2 regions of the Spirillospora sp. CA-142024 genome follow, and region 2 is predicted to be linked to the other one. Evidence: riboswitches for the same ligand, from Rfam matches in the RefSeq annotation. Region 2 holds a riboswitch; the other holds the start of a gene.
The links. A riboswitch is a leader RNA that binds a small molecule or an ion and turns the genes downstream of it on or off. The one in region 2 is predicted to bind glycine.
Positions count from the first base shown of each region.

Region 1: another riboswitch for glycine. It lies ahead of gcvT (glycine cleavage system aminomethyltransferase GcvT); the one in region 2 lies ahead of gcvP (aminomethyl-transferring glycine dehydrogenase).

Region 1 is NZ_CP192077.1:7,532,426-7,542,582, forward strand. Features, by position in the region: gene ACQPZP_RS35540 (amino acid permease) at 1-1,252, shown strand, start outside; gene ACQPZP_RS35545 (glutamine synthetase family protein) at 1,264-2,619, shown strand; gene ACQPZP_RS35550 (aldehyde dehydrogenase family protein) at 2,628-4,001, shown strand; gene ACQPZP_RS35555 (3-oxoacyl-ACP reductase) at 4,016-4,780, shown strand; glycine riboswitch at 4,863-4,958, shown strand; glycine riboswitch at 4,963-5,050, shown strand; gene gcvT (glycine cleavage system aminomethyltransferase GcvT) at 5,124-6,218, shown strand; gene gcvH (glycine cleavage system protein GcvH) at 6,234-6,623, shown strand; gene glyA (serine hydroxymethyltransferase) at 6,620-7,876, shown strand; gene ACQPZP_RS35575 (L-serine ammonia-lyase) at 7,932-9,305, shown strand; gene ACQPZP_RS35580 (LysE family translocator) at 9,373-9,993, shown strand; gene ACQPZP_RS35585 (TetR/AcrR family transcriptional regulator) at 10,030-10,157, opposite strand, start outside.
Region 2 is NZ_CP192077.1:4,533,276-4,543,432, reverse strand. Features, by position in the region: gene ACQPZP_RS21825 ((Fe-S)-binding protein) at 1-380, opposite strand, end outside; gene ACQPZP_RS21820 (DUF5999 family protein) at 662-865, shown strand; gene ACQPZP_RS21815 (alpha/beta hydrolase family protein) at 963-1,580, opposite strand; gene ACQPZP_RS21810 (PPOX class F420-dependent oxidoreductase) at 1,632-2,057, shown strand; gene ACQPZP_RS21805 (tetratricopeptide repeat protein) at 2,073-3,203, opposite strand; gene gcvP (aminomethyl-transferring glycine dehydrogenase) at 3,398-6,280, opposite strand; glycine riboswitch at 6,340-6,451, opposite strand; glycine riboswitch at 6,452-6,546, opposite strand; gene ACQPZP_RS21795 (lysylphosphatidylglycerol synthase transmembrane domain-containing protein) at 6,813-9,290, shown strand; gene ACQPZP_RS21790 (MerR family transcriptional regulator) at 9,294-9,899, opposite strand.

The DNA of each region.
Region 1 (10,157 bases), 3.0 Mb from region 2:
CCCGACCGCGGGCGGCCTCTACTACTGGGCCGCCAAGCTGGCCCGGACGAACGGCCCCGCGTGGTCGTGGTTCACGGGCTGGTTCAACTTCATCGGCCAGGTCGCCGTGACGGCGGCCATCGTCTACGGCTCCGCCGCGTTCCTGAATCCCCTGCTGGACCTCCAGTTCGGGTTCGACGTGTCGCTCGGCCACACGTTCCTCCTGTTCGCGGTCCTGCTGGTCGTGCACGCGCTGCTCAACCAGTTCGGCGTCAAGATCGTGTCGCTGCTGAACAGCGTCAGCGTGTGGTGGCACGTCCTCGGCGTCGCGATCGTCGTCGGCGTGCTGGCGATCAAGCCGTCGCACCACCAGTCGGCCGGGTTCGTCTTCTCCGAGTTCGTGAACGAGACCGGCTGGCAGTACGGGGCCTACGCGGCGCTGATCGGCCTGCTGCTCTCGCAGTACACGCTGACCGGGTACGACGCGTCCGCCCACATGACGGAGGAGACGCACGACGCGGCGCGGTCCGGCCCGAAGGGCATCGTGAACTCGGTGCTGATCTCGGTCGTGGCCGGCTGGATCCTGCTGCTCGGCGTCACGTTCGCGATCCAGGACTACGGCAAGGCGGTCGAGGGCGGCCCGGCCGAGATCTTCATCGCGGCCACCGGCGAGACGACCGGCAAGCTGCTGATCCTCGTGTCGTTCGGCGCGCAGTTCTTCTGCGGGATGTCCTCGGTGACGGCGAACTCCCGGATGATCTACGCGTTCTCCCGGGACGGGGCGCTGCCGTTCTCGTCGTTCTGGCACCAGATCAACAAGCGGAGCCGGACCCCCACCAACGCGATCTGGCTGGCCGCCGGGGGCGCGTTCCTGCTGGCCCTGCCCGCGATCTGGAACCTCACCGCGTACCTGGCCGTCACGTCCGTCGCGGTCATCGGCCTCTACATCGCCTACGTGATCCCGACGTACCTGCGGCTGCGGCAGGGCGCCGACTTCCGGGCCGGGCCGTGGAACCTCGGCCGCTGGAGCAGGCCCATCGGCGCGCTCGCGGTGGTGTGGGTGCTGTTCGTCTCGGTGGTGTTCATGCTGCCGCCCGCGAACCCGATCACCAAGGACTCCTTCAACTACTCGCCGATCGCGATCCTGGTGGTGCTGGGCGGCGCCGCGCTGTGGTGGGCGGTGTCGGCCCGCAAGTGGTTCAAGGGCCCGAAGGTGCAGGGCAGCGCCGAAGAACTGGCCGCCATCGAGCAGGAACTCCAGTCGCTCGGTTAGGAGCTGAGAACGTGACCACATCGCTCACCCTCGACGAGTTGCGCGAGGAGGCGGCGGCGGGCCGGATCGACACCGTGATCGTCGCGATCACCGACATGCAGGGGCGCCTCCAGGGCAAGCGGCTCTCGTCCCGCTTCTTCCTGGAGGAGGTCGCCGGGCACGGCTCGGACGGCTGCAACTACCTCCTGGCCGTGGACGTCGACATGAACACGGTGGACGGCTACGACATGTCGTCCTGGGACACCGGCTATGGCGACTTCGTCATGCGTCCCGACCTCGCCACCCTCCGCCGGATCCCCTGGCAGGAGGGGGCCGCGCTCGTCCACGCGAACATCGTCGCGGAGGACGGCACCGGCGTGGGGCCCTCGCCCCGGCAGATCCTCTGGCGCCAGCTCGACAGGCTGGCCGAGCGGGGCTGGGGCGCCTTCGTCGGGACGGAACTGGAGTTCATCGTCTACAAGGACTCCTACGAGGACGCCTGGGGGAAGGCGTACCGCGACCTCACTCCGGCCAACCAGTACAACGTGGACTACTCGCTGCTCGGGGGCGCCCGCGTCGAACCACTGCTGCGCCGGATCCGCAACGGCATGACCGGCGCGGGGATGTACGTGGAGTCGGCCAAGGGGGAGTGCAACCTCGGCCAGCACGAGATCGCGTTCCGCTTCGACGAGGCCCTGCGCACGTGCGACAACCACGTCCTCTACAAGACGGGCGCCAAGGAGATCGCCGCCCAAGAGGGCATGTCGATCACGTTCATGGCCAAGCCGAACGAGCGGGAGGGCAACTCCTGCCACGTCCACCTCTCGCTGCGGTCGTCGGACGGGTCGCCGGTGCTGGCCGGGGACGGCCCGCACGGGCTGTCCCGGCTCGGCGAGCACTTCATCGCGGGCCAGCAGGCGTGCCTGCGCGACTTCACGCTGCTGTACGCGCCGAACATCAACTCCTACAAGCGCTACCAGCCCGGCTCGTTCGCGCCGACGGCGATCAAGTGGGGCGTCGACAACCGGACGTGCGCGCTGCGGCTCGTCGGCCACGGGCCGTCCCTGCGCATCGAGAACCGGGTGCCCGGCGGCGACGTCAACCCGTACCTGGCGGTGGCCGCGATGATCGCGTCCGGGCTGCACGGGATCGAGAACGAGCTTCCGCTGGACGAACCGTTCGTGGGCAACGCCTACGCGACCGACGCCGACACCGTCGTCGGGACGCTCCGCGACGCCGCCGCCGACTGGGGCCGCAGCTCCCTGGCCCTGGACGCCTTCGGGAAGGAGGTCGTCGAGCACTACGCCAACTACGCCCGCGTCGAACTCGACGCCTACGACCGAGCGGTCACCGACTGGGAGATGTTCCGCGGCTTCGAGCGGTTGTGAGGCTCTTGTTGACGGGTGACGAGTTCGACGTCGTGAATCCGGCCACCGAGGAGGTCATCGAGCGCGTTCCGCTGGCCTCGGCCGAGGACGTGGACGCGGCCGTGGCGCGGGCCCGGCAGGCGTTTCCTGCCTGGCGGGACGTGCCGCCCGGAGATCGGGCCCGGTTGTTGCGGGCGTTCGCCGATCTCGTGGACGCGCATGTGGACGAGCTGGCCGCCCTGGAGGTGCGCAACGCCGGGCATCCGATCGGGCAGGCGCGCTGGGAGGCCGGGAACCTGCGGGACGTCCTGCACTACTACGCGGCGGCGCCCGAACGGCTCGCCGGACGGCAGATTCCGGTGCCGGGCGGGCTGAACGTGACGTTCGCGGAGCCGCTCGGTGTCGTGGGCGTGATCGTCCCGTGGAACTTCCCGATGCCGATCATGGGCTGGGGGCTGGCGCCGGCGCTGGCCGCGGGCAACGCCGTCATCGTCAAACCGGCCGAGCTGACGCCGCTGACCGCGCGGCGGGTCGGCGAGCTGGCGCTGGAGGCGGGGCTGCCCGAAGGCGTGGTGCAGGTGCTGCCGGGCGCGGGCCCGGTGGCGGGACGGCGGCTGGTGGAGCACCCGGACGTCCGGAAGATCGTGTTCACCGGGTCGACGCGGGTCGGCACGGAGATCATGGCGGCGTGCGCGCCGGGTGTGAAGCGGCTGACGCTGGAACTCGGCGGCAAGAACGCCAACATCGTGTTCGCCGACGCCGACCTGGAGAAGGCCGCCGCGACCGCGCCCTCCGCGGTGTTCGACAACGCCGGGCAGGACTGCTGCTCGCGCTCCCGGATCCTCGTGGAGCGGCCGGTGTACGACCGGTTCCTCGAACTCCTGGAGCCCGCCGTCCAGCGGGTCGTCGTCGGGGATCCCCGGGATGAGAAGACCGAGGTGGGTCCGCTGATCAGCGCGGCGCACCGGGAGAAGGTCGCCTCGTACGTCCCGCACGACGCGCCTGTGCTGATCCGGGGGTCGGCGCCGGAGGGGCCGGGGTTCTGGTTCCCGCCGACCGTACTGGCCGGGCCGTCCTGCACGGCGCTTCCGTCCTGGCGGGACGAGGTCTTCGGGCCGGTCGTCACCGTCGTCCCGTTCGAGGACGAGGCGGACGCGGTCCGGCTCGCCAACGACACGCCCTACGGGCTGTCCGGCTCGATCTGGACCCGCGACGTCGGGCGCGCCCTGCGCGCGTCCCGGGCCGTCGAGGCCGGGAACCTGTCGGTGAACTCGCACGCGTCCGTCCGCTACTGGACGCCGTTCGGCGGGTTCAAGCGGTCGGGCCTCGGCCGCGAGCTCGGCCCGGACGCCCTCGACGCGTTCACCGAGACCAAGAACGTCTTCATCGCCACCGAGCAATGACAGGAGTGACATCCATGCAGCGTCTGGAGGGCCGGGTGGCCGTCGTGACCGGCGGCGCGGGCGGCATCGGCCTCGCCACCGCGCGCCGCTTCGCACAGGAGGGCGCCCGGGTCGTCGTCGCCGACCTGGACGAGACCGCCGGCAAGACCGCGGCGGACGAGCTGGACGGCCTCTTCGTCAAGGTGGACGTCACCGTGGAGGACGAGGTCACGGCGCTCTTCCGGACCGTCCACGACGCCTACGGGCGCATCGACGTGGCGTTCAACAACGCCGGCATCTCCCCACCGGACGACGACTCGATCCTGGAGACGGGCCTGGACGCGTGGAAACGCGTCCAGGAGGTCAACCTCACGAGCGTGTACCTGTGCTGCAAGCACGTCATCCCCTACATGCTCGACCAGGGCAAGGGCTCGATCATCAACACGGCGTCGTTCGTGGCCAAGATGGGCGCGGCGACGTCGCAGATCTCCTACACCGCGTCCAAGGGCGGCGTGCTGGCGATGTCGCGGGAGCTGGGCGTGCAGTTCGCGCGGCAGGGCGTCCGGGTCAACGCGCTGTGCCCTGGCCCGGTCAACACTCCCCTCCTGCGGGAACTGTTCGCCAAAGACCCGGAGCGGGCGGCGCGGCGGCTCGTCCACGTCCCGGTGGGACGGTTCGCCGAGGCGTCCGAGATCGCCGCGGCCGTCGCGTTCCTGGCGTCGGACGACGCGTCCTTCATCACGGCCTCGGAGTTCCTCGTGGACGGCGGCATCTCCGGCGCCTACGTCACCCCACTGTGAGGTGAGCTGCCACAACCTGCCATGAGCACGGCAGGGGCTCTTGGGTCTGCAGGAAGAGAAATGCAATAATCAACACCGCCGATGATCCCGTGCGGGAGAGTCCCCGGCAGCCGGCCGGGGACGCCGAAGGAGCAAATCCTCCCCGGAACCTCTCAGGCCCACGGACCGCACGGGCCAGGCGACCTCTGGAAAGCGGGGACCGCGGTCCCCCGCCGAAGGTGAAAGCCCGCCGGGCAGGCGGGTGAAGCTCTCAGGCGCCGATGACAGAGGGGGAGGCACCGAGACGCCCGGTGCGCGAGTGGGACGATGGACCACGCGCGCCCGCGACGAAGGAGCCGAACCCATGTCCGCCGATCCGATCCCCAAGAAGACGCCGCTGCACGACGTCTACCAGGACCTCGGCGCGAATCTCGTCGACTTCGCCGGCTATCTGATGCCGCTGCGCTACGCGAGCGAGACCGCCGAGCACCAGGCCGTCCGCACCGGGGCGGGGCTGTTCGACCTGTCGCACATGGGGGAGATCTTCCTCTCCGGTCCGGGCGCGGGCGCCGCGCTCGACTTCGCGCTGGTCGGGAACCTGTCGCCGATGCCGGTCGGCAAGGCCCGCTACACGATGATCTGCGGGCCGGACGGCGGCGTCCTGGACGACCTGATCGTCTACCGGCTGGCCGACGACACCTGGATGGTCGTCGCGAACGCCGCGAACGCCGCCGTCGTCCGGGAGGCGCTGATCGAGCGGGCCGCGGGCTTCGAGGCCGCCGTGGAGGACCGTTCCGAGTCGTACGCGCTGATCGCCCTGCAGGGCCCGCGTTCGCAGACGATTCTCGAAGGCTTCACCGAGGCGCCGCTCGCCGGCCTCAAGTACTACGCGATCCTCGCCGGGCGGGTCGCGGGCGTCGACGCGCTCGTCGCCCGCACCGGCTACACCGGCGAGGACGGTTTCGAGCTGTTCGTGGACGCGTCCGACGCCGTCGCGCTGTGGAGGGCGCTCGCCGCGGTGGAGGGGGTCGTCCCGGCCGGGCTGTCCGCCCGCGACACGCTGCGCCTGGAGGCGGGCATGCCGCTGTACGGGAACGAGCTGACCGCGGAGACCACCCCGTTCGAGGCCGGCCTCGGCCGGGTCGTGAAGCTGGACAAGCCGGGCGACTTCGTGGGAAAGACCGCCCTGGCGGCGCAGGCGCAGACCCCGCCGGGCCGTAGGCTCGTGGGGCTGGTCGCGCGGGGGCGTCGCGCGCCTCGCAAGGGGTACCAGGTCGTCACGTCCGGCGGCACGCCGTGCGGGGTCGTGACGAGCGGCGCCCCGTCGCCCACACTGGGCACGCCGATCGCCATGGCCTACCTCGACAGCGGCGTCGGGGAGACGGGCCTCGCCGTGGACGTCCGCGGCCGGCATGAGCCGGTGGACGTGGTCGAGCTGCCGTTCTACAAGCGTTCCTGAAAGAGAGAAGTGATCGTGAGCGTTCCTGAGGAGCTCCGCTACAGCGAGGAGCACGAGTGGGTGTCGGGCCTCGGCGGCGAGGACGGCATCGTCACGGTCGGCATCACCGCGCACGCCGCCGACGCCCTCGGCGAGATCGTCTACCTCGAACTGCAGCCCTCCGAGGGCGACGCCGTCGAGGCGGGCGAGCCGTGCGGCGAGGTGGAGTCGACCAAGTCGGTGAGCGACATCTACTCCCCCGTCAGCGGCGAGATCACCGCGATCAACGGTGCCGTGGTGGACGAGCCGAAGGTCATCAACGACGACCCGTACGGCGAGGGCTGGATCTTCAAGGTCCGCATCTCGGAGGAGCCGGGCGACCTGCTCGACTCCGCCGCCTACGACAAGCTGATCGAGGAGTCATGACGTTGTACGACTCGCTCGCGACTGCGGACCCGGAGGTCGCCGAGGCGGTCACCGCCGAGCTGCGGCGGCAGCAGAACACCCTCGAAATGATCGCGTCGGAGAACTTCGCGCCGGTCTCCGTGCTGGAGGCGCAGGGCTCCGTCCTCACCAACAAGTACGCCGAGGGCTACCCGGGCCGGCGCTACTACGGCGGCTGCGAGTACGTCGACGTCACCGAGCAGCTGGCCATCGACCGGGCCAAGGAGCTGTTCGGCGCCGACCACGCGAACGTCCAGCCGCACAGCGGGGCCCAGGCCAACACGGCGGTCTACTTCGCGCTGCTCCAGCACGGCGACACCATCCTCGGCCTCGACCTCGCGCACGGCGGGCACCTCACGCACGGGATGCGGCTGAACTACTCGGGCAAGGTGCTGAACGTGGTGCCGTACCACGTCCGCTCCGAGGACGGCCTGGTCGACATGGACGAGGTCGCCTCGCTCGCGGCCGAGCACCGGCCCAAGATGATCGTGGCGGGCTGGTCGGCGTACCCGCGGCGGCTCGACTTCGCGGCGTTCCGGGACATCGCCGACTCGGTCGGGGCGCTGCTCATGGTCGACATGGCGCACTTCGCGGGCCTGGTCGCGGCGGGCCTGCACCCGTCGCCCGTCCCGTACGCCGACATCGTCACGACCACGACGCACAAGACGCTCGGCGGACCGCGCGGCGGCCTGATCCTCGCCCGCGAGGAGTACGGCAAGAAGATCAACTCCGCGGTGTTCCCGGGCATGCAGGGCGGCCCGCTGGAGCACGTGATCGCCGCGAAGGCGGTCGCCCTCAAGATCGCCGCGTCGGACGAGTTCAGGGCCCGGCAGGAGGCCACCGTCGAGGGCGCGCGGCTGCTCGCCGAGCGTCTTCTCGCCGAGGACTCCGCCAAGGCCGGCGTGAAGGTGCTGACGGGCGGGACCGACGTGCACCTCGTGCTGGTCGACCTGGTGGACTCCGAGCTCACCGGACGGGACGCCGAGGACCGCCTGCACGAGATCGGCATCACGGTCAACCGCAACGCGGTGCCGAACGACCCGCGCCCGCCGATGGTCACGTCCGGTCTGCGGATCGGCACGCCCGCCCTCGCCACCCGCGGCTTCACCGCCGCGGACTTCGCCGAGGTCGCGGACGTCATCGCGCTGGCCCTCCAGCCGTCCTACGACCGGGACGCACTGGCGGCGCGCGTGACGGCCCTCGCCGAGAAGCACCCCCTGTACCCGAACCTCTGACGTCACCGTGCCCCCTCCGGTCCGCGGAGGGGGCACAGCCACAACGAGGCAGCGCATGGCCATCAGCGTTTTCGACCTGTTCAAGATCGGCATCGGACCGTCGTCCTCCCACACCGGCGGCCCGATGGCCGCCGCGCACCGCTTCGCCCGCGGCCTCGAACGGGACGGGCTGCTGGAGAAGACCGCCTCGGTCCAGGTCGTTCTCTACGGCTCGCTCGGCCTCACCGGAAAGGGCCACGGCAGCGACAAGGCCGTCATCCTCGGCCTCGAAGGCGACAAACCCGAACTGGTCGACGTCGACCGGGTGGACGAACGTCTCCAGGCCGTCCGCGAGCGCGGCGCGCTACGCCTGTTCGACGACCACGACATTCCCTTCGTGGTCAACGAGCATCTGCATTTCGAGCGCAAGAAGTCGCTGCCCGGCCACCCCAACGGGATGCGCTTCACGGCCCTGGACCCCTCGGGCGGCGAGCTGCGCGCGAAGGTGTACTACTCGGTCGGCGGCGGCTTCATCCTGGACGAGAACGCCACCGGAGCCGACCGCATCAAGCCCGACGACACCGTCCTGCCCCACCCCTTCGACACGGCCGCCGAACTCCTCGAACGCTGCCGTGAGACGGGCCTGTCGGTGTCCGCCCTCATGCTGGAGAACGAGAAGGCGTTCGGCCGGACGTCCCGTGAGATCCACGACGGCCTCCTGAACCTCTGGCATGTGATGCGCGCCTGCGTCACCCGGGGGTGCAGCCACGAGGGCCTGCTGCCCGGCGGGCTGAAGGTCCGCCGCCGCGCCCCGCAGCTGCACCGCCAGCTCACGGCCGAGAAGGCCGCCGACCCCCTCCACGCGATGGACTGGGTCACCCTCTTCGCCTTGGCCGTCAACGAGGAGAACGCCGCCGGCGGCCGCATCGTCACCGCCCCGACGAACGGCGCCGCCGGCATCATCCCGGCCGTCCTGCACTACTACGACCGCTTCGTCCCGGGCTGCGATGACGACGGAGTCGTCCGCTTCCTCCTCACCGCCGGAGCGATGGGCGTCCTGTTCAAGCAGAACGCGTCCATCTCCGGCGCCGAGGTCGGCTGCCAGGGCGAGGTCGGCTCCGCCTGCTCCATGGCCGCCGCCGGTCTCACCGAGGTCCTCGGCGGCACCCCCGAACAGGTCGAGAACGCCGCGGAGATCGGCATCGAGCACAATCTCGGCCTCACCTGCGATCCGGTCGGCGGCCTCGTCCAGGTCCCGTGCATCGAGCGCAACGCGGTCGGAGCCATCAAGGCCATCAGCGCCGCCCGCATCTCCCTCCGCGGCGACGGCCGCCACTTCGTCTCCCTGGACAAGGCCATCAAGACGATGCGCGACACCGGCCGCGACATGCTCGACAAGTACAAGGAGACGTCGCGCGGCGGTCTCGCCGTCAACGTCATCGAGTGCTGACGGCCCGGGCGCCCACCTGGGGATCTCCGGTTTCGCGCGCGGGCCGGATCGTGTGATGATTTGCGGCATGCCGGTCGATTCTCATCTGCTCGCGATCTTCTTCGTGACCTCCCTCATCGCGATGGTGATCCCCGGTCCCGACATGCTGTTCATCCTCGGGTGCGGCATGCGGGGCGGGCCCCGGGCGGGGCTGCTCGCGACGGCGGGGGTCGCGACGAGCGAGGCCGTGCACGTCGCCGTGGCCGCGGCGGGGCTGGCCGCGCTCTTCGCGGCGGTGCCGGTCGCGTTCACGGCGGTCCGGATCGTCGGGGCCGCCTACCTGATCTACCTGGGCGTCCAGACGCTCCGGCACCGCAGGGACGAGGACGTGGCACCGGCCGGGGTCTCGGGGCGCCGGGCCTACCTCAACGGGCTGGTGACCAATCTGCTGAACCCGAAGATGGTCACCTTCACGATCGCGTTCCTGCCCCAGTTCATCGATCCGGGGCTCGGGCATGTGTGGGCGCAGTTCGCGATCCTCGGCGCCATCCTGATCGTGCTGGAGTTCATCGTGGACGGCACGGTCGGCGTCCTCGCGGGACGGATCGGCGACTGGCTGCGCAGCCGGCACACCGCCCGCCGCAGGCTCAACGCCACGGTGGGGACCCTGTTCATCGGCCTGGGCATCCGCCTGGCCGCGGAGCGCTGACCCCGGGAAAGGATCCGGGCTCCGCGGAGGCGCGGGTCAGCCGATGACCGGGGCCAGATAGCCGTGCAGGACCTTCTTGAGCTCGCGGATCAGGGCCGGGCGGTCTTCCGCCGCTGACCCGACGACCAGCGGGACCATCGCCTGGAAGATCCGGATGGCCACTT
Region 2 (10,157 bases):
TAGGCGCCGACGTCGGTCACGCCCAGGACGTCGACGAGGAACTCGGTCAGCTCGTAGACGGCGAGGCCTTCGGCGGCGCGGGCCAGGCCGGGGTCGCGGGCCGTCCGGGCGATCCTCGGGTAGGCGTCGCGGACCGTGGCGGCGCACGACGCGGACGGCGCCACCACCACCTCGCAGCCCTCGAACGCGGCGGAGTAGGTGCGGGCGAGGCCGGCGGCCTCACGGTGGTAGCCGGCCGTCCAGTGGATCTGGCCGCAGCACGTCTGCCCCGGAGGGAACGTCACCTCGTGGCCGAGCCGCTCCAGCAGGACGGTCACGGCCTTCCCGGTGTCGGGGAACAGCGCGTCATCGAAGCACGCGACGGACAGCGCGACCCGCACCGGCCTCACTCCCCCCACGCCCTGCAAAGCCCGTTCCCCCGCCGAACATCGTAGGGGTTTCAGGCCCCGGCGGCGTGTCGTTCTCCGTCCGTTATCGCGCGGAAGGGAGGCTATTGCCTGGCACCTCGGGGTGAGGGGGATCACAGCCGTCCGGTACTCCGGTACCAACGGACAACCGTCCCAACGGGCTATGGCCGGGTGGATGCGAACCACTTCACACTGGGGTGCGTCAATACAGGAAAGCACCACGACCGACCAGTAGTTGAGACCGGAGGCACACGATGTGCCCGCACCAGCCGCCCTGTCCCTCCCACGACGCACCCGACCGCGACGCCGCCCGCACGCTGGCCTCGCACCCCGAGCAGGGGTGGAGCCTGCTGTGCAACGGTGTCGTGCTCTTCGAGGACACCGGTGAGCTGCTGCCCGACGGGGGAGTCATCGCGCCGCACCGGCCGACGGACCTGCAGGCGCCGTCCGCCGCTTGAGCGGTCTCCACGGGGGACTAGTTCAAACGGGTGATCATCCTCGGGGGCACGCCCACCTGCCCTTGACCTCTGGGCCCGCGCCGGGCCCGGAGGAACCCTACTCCCGGCCCGTCCGCACCGGACGGGCCGCCCACTTTCTCAGCCACGGTTCCACCGCCCGGCCGACCGCCGCGGGGTCCTTGTTCAGGTCGTGCCGCTCCCCGGGCAGCACCGTCACCGCCGCCGCGTCCGCCGGATCGGGCACGCCGAACGGGTCACGGTCGCCGTTGACGACGAGGACCTCCACCCCCGCCTCCCGCAGCTCGCCCACCCGGCTCTTCTCCGGCCTGCCCGGGGGATGGAGCGGGAACGCCAGCGCCACCACGCCCGCCGCCCCGGCCGCCGTCGCCGTCCGGCACGCGACCCGCGCCCCGTTGCTCCGGCCGCCCTGGACGAGGGGCACGTCCCCGAACCTCTCCCGCAGCACGGCGACGATCTCCAGCCACGCCCCGTCCTGCTTGACCGCCGAACCGGGCGCCCGGCGTCCGGCGAGCCGGAACGGCTGCGTCACCCGCGCCACGGCGCCGCCGAGCCCGAGCGCCGCCGCGCGGACCGCGAGCAGGTCGGCGGCGTCCACTCCCCCGTTCGACCCGTGCGTCAGGACCAGCAGGAACGCCGGGTCGTCGACCTCGTCCGGCGTCACCTCGGCCGGCCCGTGCGCCGTCAGGATCTCCATGTGACTCACCGTAGCGGCACGTCCAAATGATCTCTGCGGCAGACTGGGCACATGGAACAGATGACCGACAGCGAGTGGCGCGCGTTCGTCATGGAGGGCACCCGCACCGGCAAGGCCGGTGTCACCCGCAAGGACGGCACGCCGCACGTCACGCCGATCTGGTTCGTCCTCGACGGCGACGACGTGCTGTTCAACACCGGCCGCCACAGCATCAAGGGCCGCGTCCTCGCCCGCGACCCGCGCATCTCCATCTGCGTCGACGACCAGGTGCCGCCGTACTCGTACGTGCAGATCCGGGCCGAGGCGACCCTGGTCGAGGACCTGGACGAGGTGTTCCGGTGGGCCGCCGCCATCGGCGGCCGCTACATGGGCGCCGACCGCGCCGAGGAGTTCGGCCGCCGCAACGCCGTCCCCACCGAGTACCTGGTCCGCGCCCGCATCACCAAGGTGGTCGCCGAACGCGCCATCGCCGGCTGACCGGCGGAGCGCGGCTCAGCCCTCCGGCCGGTTCGGGGCGGGGGTGCCCATGGCGAGGCGGAGCCGCTCGGCGAAGCTCTCGTGCAGCAGCGGACCCCACGGATAGCCGTTCGGGACGCGCACCGCCCTGCCGAGGACCTCGTGCGTCTCCCCCGGCCGGCGCTCGCCCGGCTCGTCCGCGTACCGGACGGCCAGCAGCGCGTACATGTGGTCGAGGGCGCCGAACGCCTCGCCCGCGACGGCGGGGAGCGTCCCGTCCGACACCGCCTCCTCGACGACCGGCTCCCACCACAGGTCGCCGGGGTCGCCGTCGTCCTCGGCGTCGCCGAAGTCGCGGCGCAGCCGCGCCCGCACCTGCCCGGCGATGCCCGGGTCGGCGAGCCCGCGCCGCCACACCTCGGCGGCCTCGCCGCCCCGCCCCCGCAGCGGCAGCGTCCGCGCGAGCAGCTCGGTGGCCAGCGGCCCGACCTCCGCGTCGGCCGGGTCCTCCCCCAGCGCCGCGCCGAACGCGCCGATCGCCTGGTCGAGGTAGGAGATGCCGAGCGCGACGGCCAGCCGCCCGTAGGCGTACGGGGCGGTCTCGCGATCGATCAGCTTCAGCGCCGCGGTCAGGATCCGCTGGGCCCTGGCCGGCTCGCCGCGCTCCAGCAGCCGCTGCGCGAGGTCGTGCGCGGCGGGCGGCCCGTACTCGGGGTCGCCGGTCCCGATCACCGCCTCCCAGTGATCGCGCGCCGCGTCGAAGTCGCCGGCGTCGTCGGCGATCCTGGCGAGGGCCAGATGGGCGGGCGGAAGGTAGGCCGGGTTGCCGAAGTCGACCACGACCCGCCAGGCGGGCGCCGCCTGCTCGTGCTCACCGGCCCGTTCGTGGGTGAGCGCCAGATGGTAGGCCGCCCTGGGGCCGTACTCGGGGTCGGCGGTCGCGATCGCGGCCCGGTCCGCCTCCCGGGCCCGCTCCACCTCCCCGGCGTCGTCGAGGACGACCGCCAGCCCCAGCGCGGCCTGCGCCCGGCAGGACGTCCCGCCCAGGGCGAGCACCTTCTGGAACAGCAGTGCCGCCCGCTCCGCCTCACCGTTCTCGGCGAGGCTCCGGGCCTCCTCGCACAACCGCGCCGCGTCGTCGGATACCGGTTCCGGGGACTCGCTCATCGCTCTTCTGCCCTCTGGGGGTCGGGGTCCGCAAAGAGACTAGCGACCCGGCCCCGCCGCGTCCCGCGACGACACCCCGAAACCCCCAGCAAGATCACTAATCGGTCCCGTTCTGCCCAGGGAGCGACCCCCTGGAACCCCCGTCACGGGCCGTGCGACCTCCGGCCACCCGGCCCGTTGTCCCGGTGCGCGGCTCAGTCCTCGAAGGCCTCCGGGGGCGGGCAGGAGCAGACGAGGTTGCGGTCGCCGTAGGCCTGGTCGATGCGGCGGACGGGCGGCCAGTACTTGGCCTCGCGGAGGGACGGCAGCGGATAGGCGGCCTCCTCGCGGGTGTAGGCGTGCTTCCAGTCGTCGGAGACCAGGCAGCCGGCGGTGTGCGGCGCGTTCTTGAGCGGGTTGTCCTCGGCGTCGTAGCCGCCGTCGGCGACCCGCCGGATCTCCCGGCGGATCTCGATCATGGCGTCGCAGAACCGGTCGAGCTCGGCGAGGTCCTCGGACTCGGTGGGCTCGATCATCAGGGTGCCGGCGACGGGGAACGAGAGGGTCGGCGCGTGGAAGCCGTAGTCGATGAGGCGCTTGGCGACGTCCTCGGCGGTGATCCCGGTCTCCTTGGTGATCTTGCGGAGGTCGGCGATGCACTCGTGCGCGACGAGGCCGTTCCGCCCGGTGTAGAGGATCGGGTAGTGCGGGCCGAGGCGGGCGGCGAGGTAGTTGGCGCCGACGATCGCGCCCTCGGTGGCGGCGCGCAGGCCGTCCGGGCCCATCATCGCGATGTAGGCCCAGGAGATCGGCAGGATGCCCGCCGACCCCCACGGCGCCGCGGAGATCGGGCCGACGCCGGTCTCCGGGCCGGCCTCCGCGCGGAGCGGGTGGCTGGGCAGGAACGGGGCCAGATGCGCGCGGACGCCGATCGGGCCGACGCCGGGACCGCCGCCGCCGTGCGGGATGCAGAACGTCTTGTGCAGGTTGAGGTGCGAGACGTCCGAGCCGAACTCGCCGGGGCGGGCGAGGCCGACGAGCGCGTTGAGGTTGGCGCCGTCCACGTAGACCTGGCCGCCGGCCTCGTGCACCGCCGCGCACACGTCGGTGATGCTCTCCTCGAAGACGCCGTGCGTGGACGGGTAGGTCACCATGATCGCGGCGAGCCGGTCCCCGTGCTTGCCGATCTTGGCGTGCAGGTCGTCCAGGTCGACGTTGCCGCCCTCGTCGCACGTGACCACGACGACGCGCATGCCCGCCATCACCGCGCTGGCCGCGTTGGTGCCGTGCGCGGAGGAGGGGATCAGGCAGACGTCGCGGTGCTCCTCGCCACGGGACGCGTGGTAGCCGCGGATGGCGAGCAGGCCGGCCAGCTCGCCCTGGGAGCCGGCGTTCGGCTGGACGGAGACCTTCGCGTACCCGGTGATCTCGGCGAGGTACTCCTCCAGCTCACCGATCAGCTCGACGTAGCCGGCGGCCTGGTCGAGCGGCGCGAACGGGTGGACGTTCGCGAACTCGGGCCAGGTCACCGGCTCCATCTCGGCCGTGGCGTTCAGCTTCATCGTGCAGGAGCCGAGCGGGATCATCGAGCGGTCGAGCGCGATGTCCTTGTCCTGGAGCCTGCGCAGGTAGCGCAGCATCGCGGTCTCGGAGCGGTGCGCGTGGAAGACCGGGTGGGTCAGGTAGGGGCTCTCGCGGCGCAGGGCGTCCGGGAACGCCTCGGCCACCTCGCCGACGGCCGCGCCGGACGCCGTGACGCCGAACGCCTCCAGCACGGCCGTCACATGCGCGGGCAGCGTCGTCTCGTCGCAGGCGATCCCGACGTGGTCGGCGTCCGCGGGCCGCAGGTTGATCCCGCGGTCGCGGGCCGCCGCGACGACCTCGGCGGCCCGGCCGGGCACGCGGGCGAGGACGGTGTCGAAGAACGCCTCGTGGACGACCTCCACGCCCCCGGCGCGCAGCCCGGCGGCGATCTCGGCGGCGCGGCGGTGCGCCCGCTGCGCGATCGCGGCCAGCCCCTCGGGCCCGTGGTAGACCGCGTACATGCTCGCCATCACGGCGAGGAGGACCTGCGCGGTGCAGATGTTGCTGGTGGCCTTCTCCCGGCGGATGTGCTGCTCGCGGGTCTGCAGCGCGAGCCGGTAGGCGGCGGCGCCGTCCGCGTCGACGGACACGCCGACGAGCCGTCCGGGAAGCTGCCGCTGGATGCCCTCGCCGACCGCCATGTAGCCGGCGTGCGGGCCCCCGAACCCGTAGGGGACGCCGAACCGCTGCGCGGAGCCCACCGCGATGTCGGCGCCGGACTCGCCGGGCGGCCGCAGCAGCGTCAGCGCGAGCAGGTCCGCGGCGACGACCGCCTTGGCGCCGCGCCCGTGTGCCTGCGCGATGACCGGCTCCAGGTCGCGGACGGCGCCGGACGTGCCCGGGTACTGCAGCAGCACGCCGAAGAAGTCGCCGTCCGGCAGCCCGGCGGACAGGTCGGCGGTGACCACCTCGATGCCGAGCGGGACCGCGCGCGTCCGGACGACCTCGATCGTCTGCGGGAGCGTGTCGGCGTCGACGAGGAACGTCCCCGGCTCCTTGCGCTTGGAGACGCGGTGCGCGAGGGCCATCGCCTCGGCGGCGGCGGTGCCCTCGTCCAGCATGGAGGCGTTGGCGACGGGCAGCCCGGTCAGGTCGGCGACGACCGTCTGGAAGTTCAGCAGGGCCTCGAGCCGGCCCTGGGAGATCTCCGGCTGGTAGGGCGTGTAGGCGGTGTACCAGCCGGGGTTCTCCAGCACGTTCCGCATGATCACACCGGGGGTGGTCGTCCCGTGGTAGCCCAGCCCGATCATGGAGGTGAGCACGGTGTTGCGGGACGCCAGTTCGCGGAGCCGCTCCAGCGCGGCGGTCTCGCTCAGCGCGGGCGGCAGGTCCAGCGGGCGGGAGGTGCGGATCGCGGCGGGGACCGCGTCGTCGATCAGCGCCTCGATGCCGGAGTAGCCGATGGCGGCGAGCATCCTGGCCTGGTCGGCGGCCGAGGGGCCGACGTGCCGGTCGGCGAACGCGGAACGGGGGTGCTGCGGCGAGGCCACGGGGGCGAAGAACTGGCCGGTCATGGAGAGCCTCCTGGCTGCTGCGGTCGCTCAGGGCCACCGCCGGCACGGGCCGGCGGCCGGTCTCCCCCTCTGTCATCGGCACCTGAGAGCTTCACCCGCGCGGCGGGGTTTCCCCTTCGGTGAGCCGCCCTTCCCCGTGTGCGGGGATCGACGCCTGCTTTCCAGAGGTGCCTCGCCCGCGCGGTCCTTTTGCCTGAGAGGTTCCGGGGAGGTTGCCCCTTCGGCGCCCCACGCTGGCGGCGTGGGATCTCTCCCGCACAGGGTCGACGGCATGTCCTGGGACGAACCCTACCCAAAGACGCGTCCGCCGGTCCGTCCCGCCCCCGCGGAGGGCAGGCCCCGGGCCGCGACGCCGTACCGGCGAGTACGATGTGCTCACTCACCTGGGACGGGACGGCCCCGGGCCACGGGGGCGCAACCGGGGGGCCGCCGGGGTGGACACGCGTCCGGCCGGGCGGCGGCCCGCTCGACGGCGCGCCGCCCGGTCTGGGACGCTGATCACGATGACGGACGGTCGGGGCGGCGGTACGGCGTGACACAGACCCACGACGGCGCGGTGCGCCGGAGGCAGGGTGCGACCGCCGGGGTGCCCGTGGACGAGCCCGCGCAGCCGGACCGGATCCGCCGTCCGTCCGACGCGATCAGGTTCGCGGCCTCGGTGGTGGGGCTGGCGGCGGTGATGCTGCTGGTGTCGATCGCGCAGCAGACCACGCACGGCCTGCAGACCGACATCGCCGAGGGCACCGCGCACGCGCCGCGGCTGCTGCTGACGCTCGCGACGCTGGTGTCCAGCTTCGGGGTGCTGGCCGTCCCGGTCGCGTTCGGGATCGAGCGGCTCTTCAACAAGGACGGCACGCGCGTCGCGATCGCGCTGCTGGCCGCCGTGATCGCTTTCGGGATCACGGTGGGCCTGGACGACCTGGTGGTGCGGGCGGCCCCCGGCGGCGTGCTGGACTCGCTCATCTGGGGCGGCACGGAGACGGCGCCGGTGCACACCGACATCGCCCCGGTGATCGCGTTCGTCAGCGCGGTCGGGATGGCGGGCCGCGCCCGCTGGCAGGCCGCGACATGGACCATGATCGGGCTGGCGGCGCTGACCGGGCTCACCGCGTCCTACGCCTCCGTCGCCGCGCTCGCGGCCACCTACGCGCTGGGGCGCGCCATCGGCCACGGCACCCTCTACGCGGTCGGGACGCCGAACCCTCGTCCGTCCGGCATGACCGTGGTGGCGTCGCTGGAACGGCTCGGGCTGCGCCCGAAACGGGGAGCGCGGCTCGACGACCCGGCGGACGACACCGGGGAGGCCCGCCGCTACGGCGTCGTCCTCGCCTCCTGCCCGGCGGACGGGTACGGCGCGCGGCTCCCGGCGGGGCGCGGCCCGCACGGCGACTGGGACCTGGAGGTCCGCGTCCTCGACCGGGACCAGCAGACCGCGGGCCTGCTCTACCGCGTGTGGCGGCTGCTGCGGCTGCGGGCCGCGACGACCGGGCGGACGCTGCGGTCGCTGCGCCGGTCCCTGGAGCTGGAGTCGCTGATGGCGTACGCCGTGGACGCGGCGGGCGTCCGGACCCCGCGGCTGGTCGGGACGTGCGAGGTCGGCACGGAGGCGGCGCTGCTGGCCTACGAGCACGTGCCCGGGCGGCGGCTCGGGGACGTCTCCGACGAGGAGATCACCGACGCGCTGCTGACGGACGTGTGGCGGCAGCTCCGGTCCCTGCAGGCGGGGCGGCTCGCGCATCGCCGGCTGGAGGGCGACGCGGTCCTCGTCGGCGAGGACGGGCTCGCCTACGTCACCGATCTGCGATCCGGGGAGACGGCGGCGGGCGACCTGGCGCTGCGCCTGGACCTCGCCCAGCTGCTCACCACGCTGGCGCTGCGGGCCGGACCCGAGCGGGCCGTCCGGACGGCCGCGCCCGTGCTGGGCGAGGAGGCGCTGGGCGGGGCGGTGCCGCTGCTGCAGCGGGTGGCGCTGTCCCGGGCGACGCGCACCCGGCTGCGGCACCACCGGGACCTGCTCACCCGGATCCGGGAGCAGATCGTCCGGCTCAAGCCGGAGACGGAGGCGGCACCGGCCCGGCTGGAACGGTTCCGGCCCCGGACCATCTTCAGCATCGTGGCGCTGTCCGTCGCGGCGTACATCGTCATCCCGCAGGTGACGAGCCTGGACATCGGCCATCTGGCGGCCACGGCCAGCTGGCACTGGGTGGTCGCCGCGCTGGCCGCGGCGTCCCTCACCTATGTCGCGGCGGCGCTGATGCTCATCGGGTTCGTCCCGGAGAGGCTGCCGTTCTGGCGGACGGTGCTGGCGCAGGTCGCGGCGTCGTTCGTGAAGCTGGTGGCGCCCGCGGCGGTCGGCGGCGTGGCCGTCAACACCCGGTACCTGCAGCGCTCGGGCGTCCGGCCGGCCCTCGCGGTCGCGAGCGTGGGCGCGTCGCAGCTGGTCGGGCTGGTCACGCACGTCCTGCTGCTGGTGCTGTTCGGGTTCCTGACGGGGTCGACGGCGAAGGCGACGCAGGATCTGGCGCCGTCCCGGACGATCGTGATCGCGGTGCTGGCGCTGGGACTGCTCGCCGGGCTCGCGCTGACGGTCCCGCGGGTCCGGCGCGTCGTCACCTCACGGCTGCGGAGCATGTTCTCGGGCGTGCTGCCGCGCCTGGTGGACGTCCTGCAGTCGCCGAAGAAGCTGTCCACGGGGATGGGCGGGACGCTGCTGCTGACGCTGGCGTTCACGCTTTGCCTGGACGCGTCGATCCGCTCGTTCGGCGGGTCGCTGCCCTGGACGACGGTGGTGCTGGTGTTCCTCACCGCGAACGCGGTCGGGTCGGCGGCGCCGACGCCGGGCGGTCTCGGCGCCGTCGAGGGCGCGCTCACGCTGGCGTTGACCATCTCGGGGCTGACCGCGGAGACGGCGGCGTCGGCCGTCCTGCTCTACCGCCTGCTGACGCTGTGGCTGCCGGTGCTGCCGGGCTGGGGTGCGTTCACCTTCCTGCAGCGCAAGGAGGCGCTCTGAGGGTCAGCCGGTGCGGCGGGCGCGCCGCCGGTTGGCGAGCTCATCGTGGGGGTGTTCGGCAGGGTCCGCGTCGGCGGCGGCGGCGCGTTCACCGGGAAGTTCCGCCAGGCTGCCCTCCACCTCCTGCCACACCCGTCCGAGCGCGATGCCGAACACGCCCTGCCCGCCCTGGAGGAGGTCGACGACCTCGTCGGCCGAGGTGCACTCGTAGACGCTCACTCCGTCGCTCATCAACGTGATCTGGGCCAGGTCCTGCACGCCCCGGTCACGCAGATGGGTGACGGCGGTGCGTATCTGCTGGAGCGACACACCCGTGTCGAGCAGCCGCTTCACGACCTTCAGCACGAGGATGTCGCGGAAGCTGTAGAGCCGCTGGCTCCCGGACCCGTGCGCGGACCGGACGCTCGGCTCCACCAGCCTGGTGCGGGCCCAGTAGTCGAGCTGCCGGTAGGTGATCCCCGCCGCGGCGCACGCCGTCGGGCCGCGGTAGCCGACATCCTCCGGTGGCACCGACACCTGCGTGTCGAAGAGCAGTCCCTGCTCCCCGGCGCGCTGGGACGCCATGTGCCTGTCGGGGGTCGCCTTGCCCTCGCCGCTGCTCACCGCCACGCGGACCTCCGGCTCCTATCATCCCGCGGCGCTTCGTCAAGGGGGTTTGACGAATTACACCACGGGTGTTCCACCAGCACGGTAGGTGCCGGTCAGGGCGTGGTCAACGTTCACCGTCGGCGCGTCGCATGCCCGGATGAACCGGCTTCACGTGGGCAAACTGCGCACCTTCGCCGCCAACGCACTCCATACCCCGATGCTCCCCCCGCAAAAACCGCCAGGTCCACCGCAATGGAAGACCAATCGCCCCATGGCGTG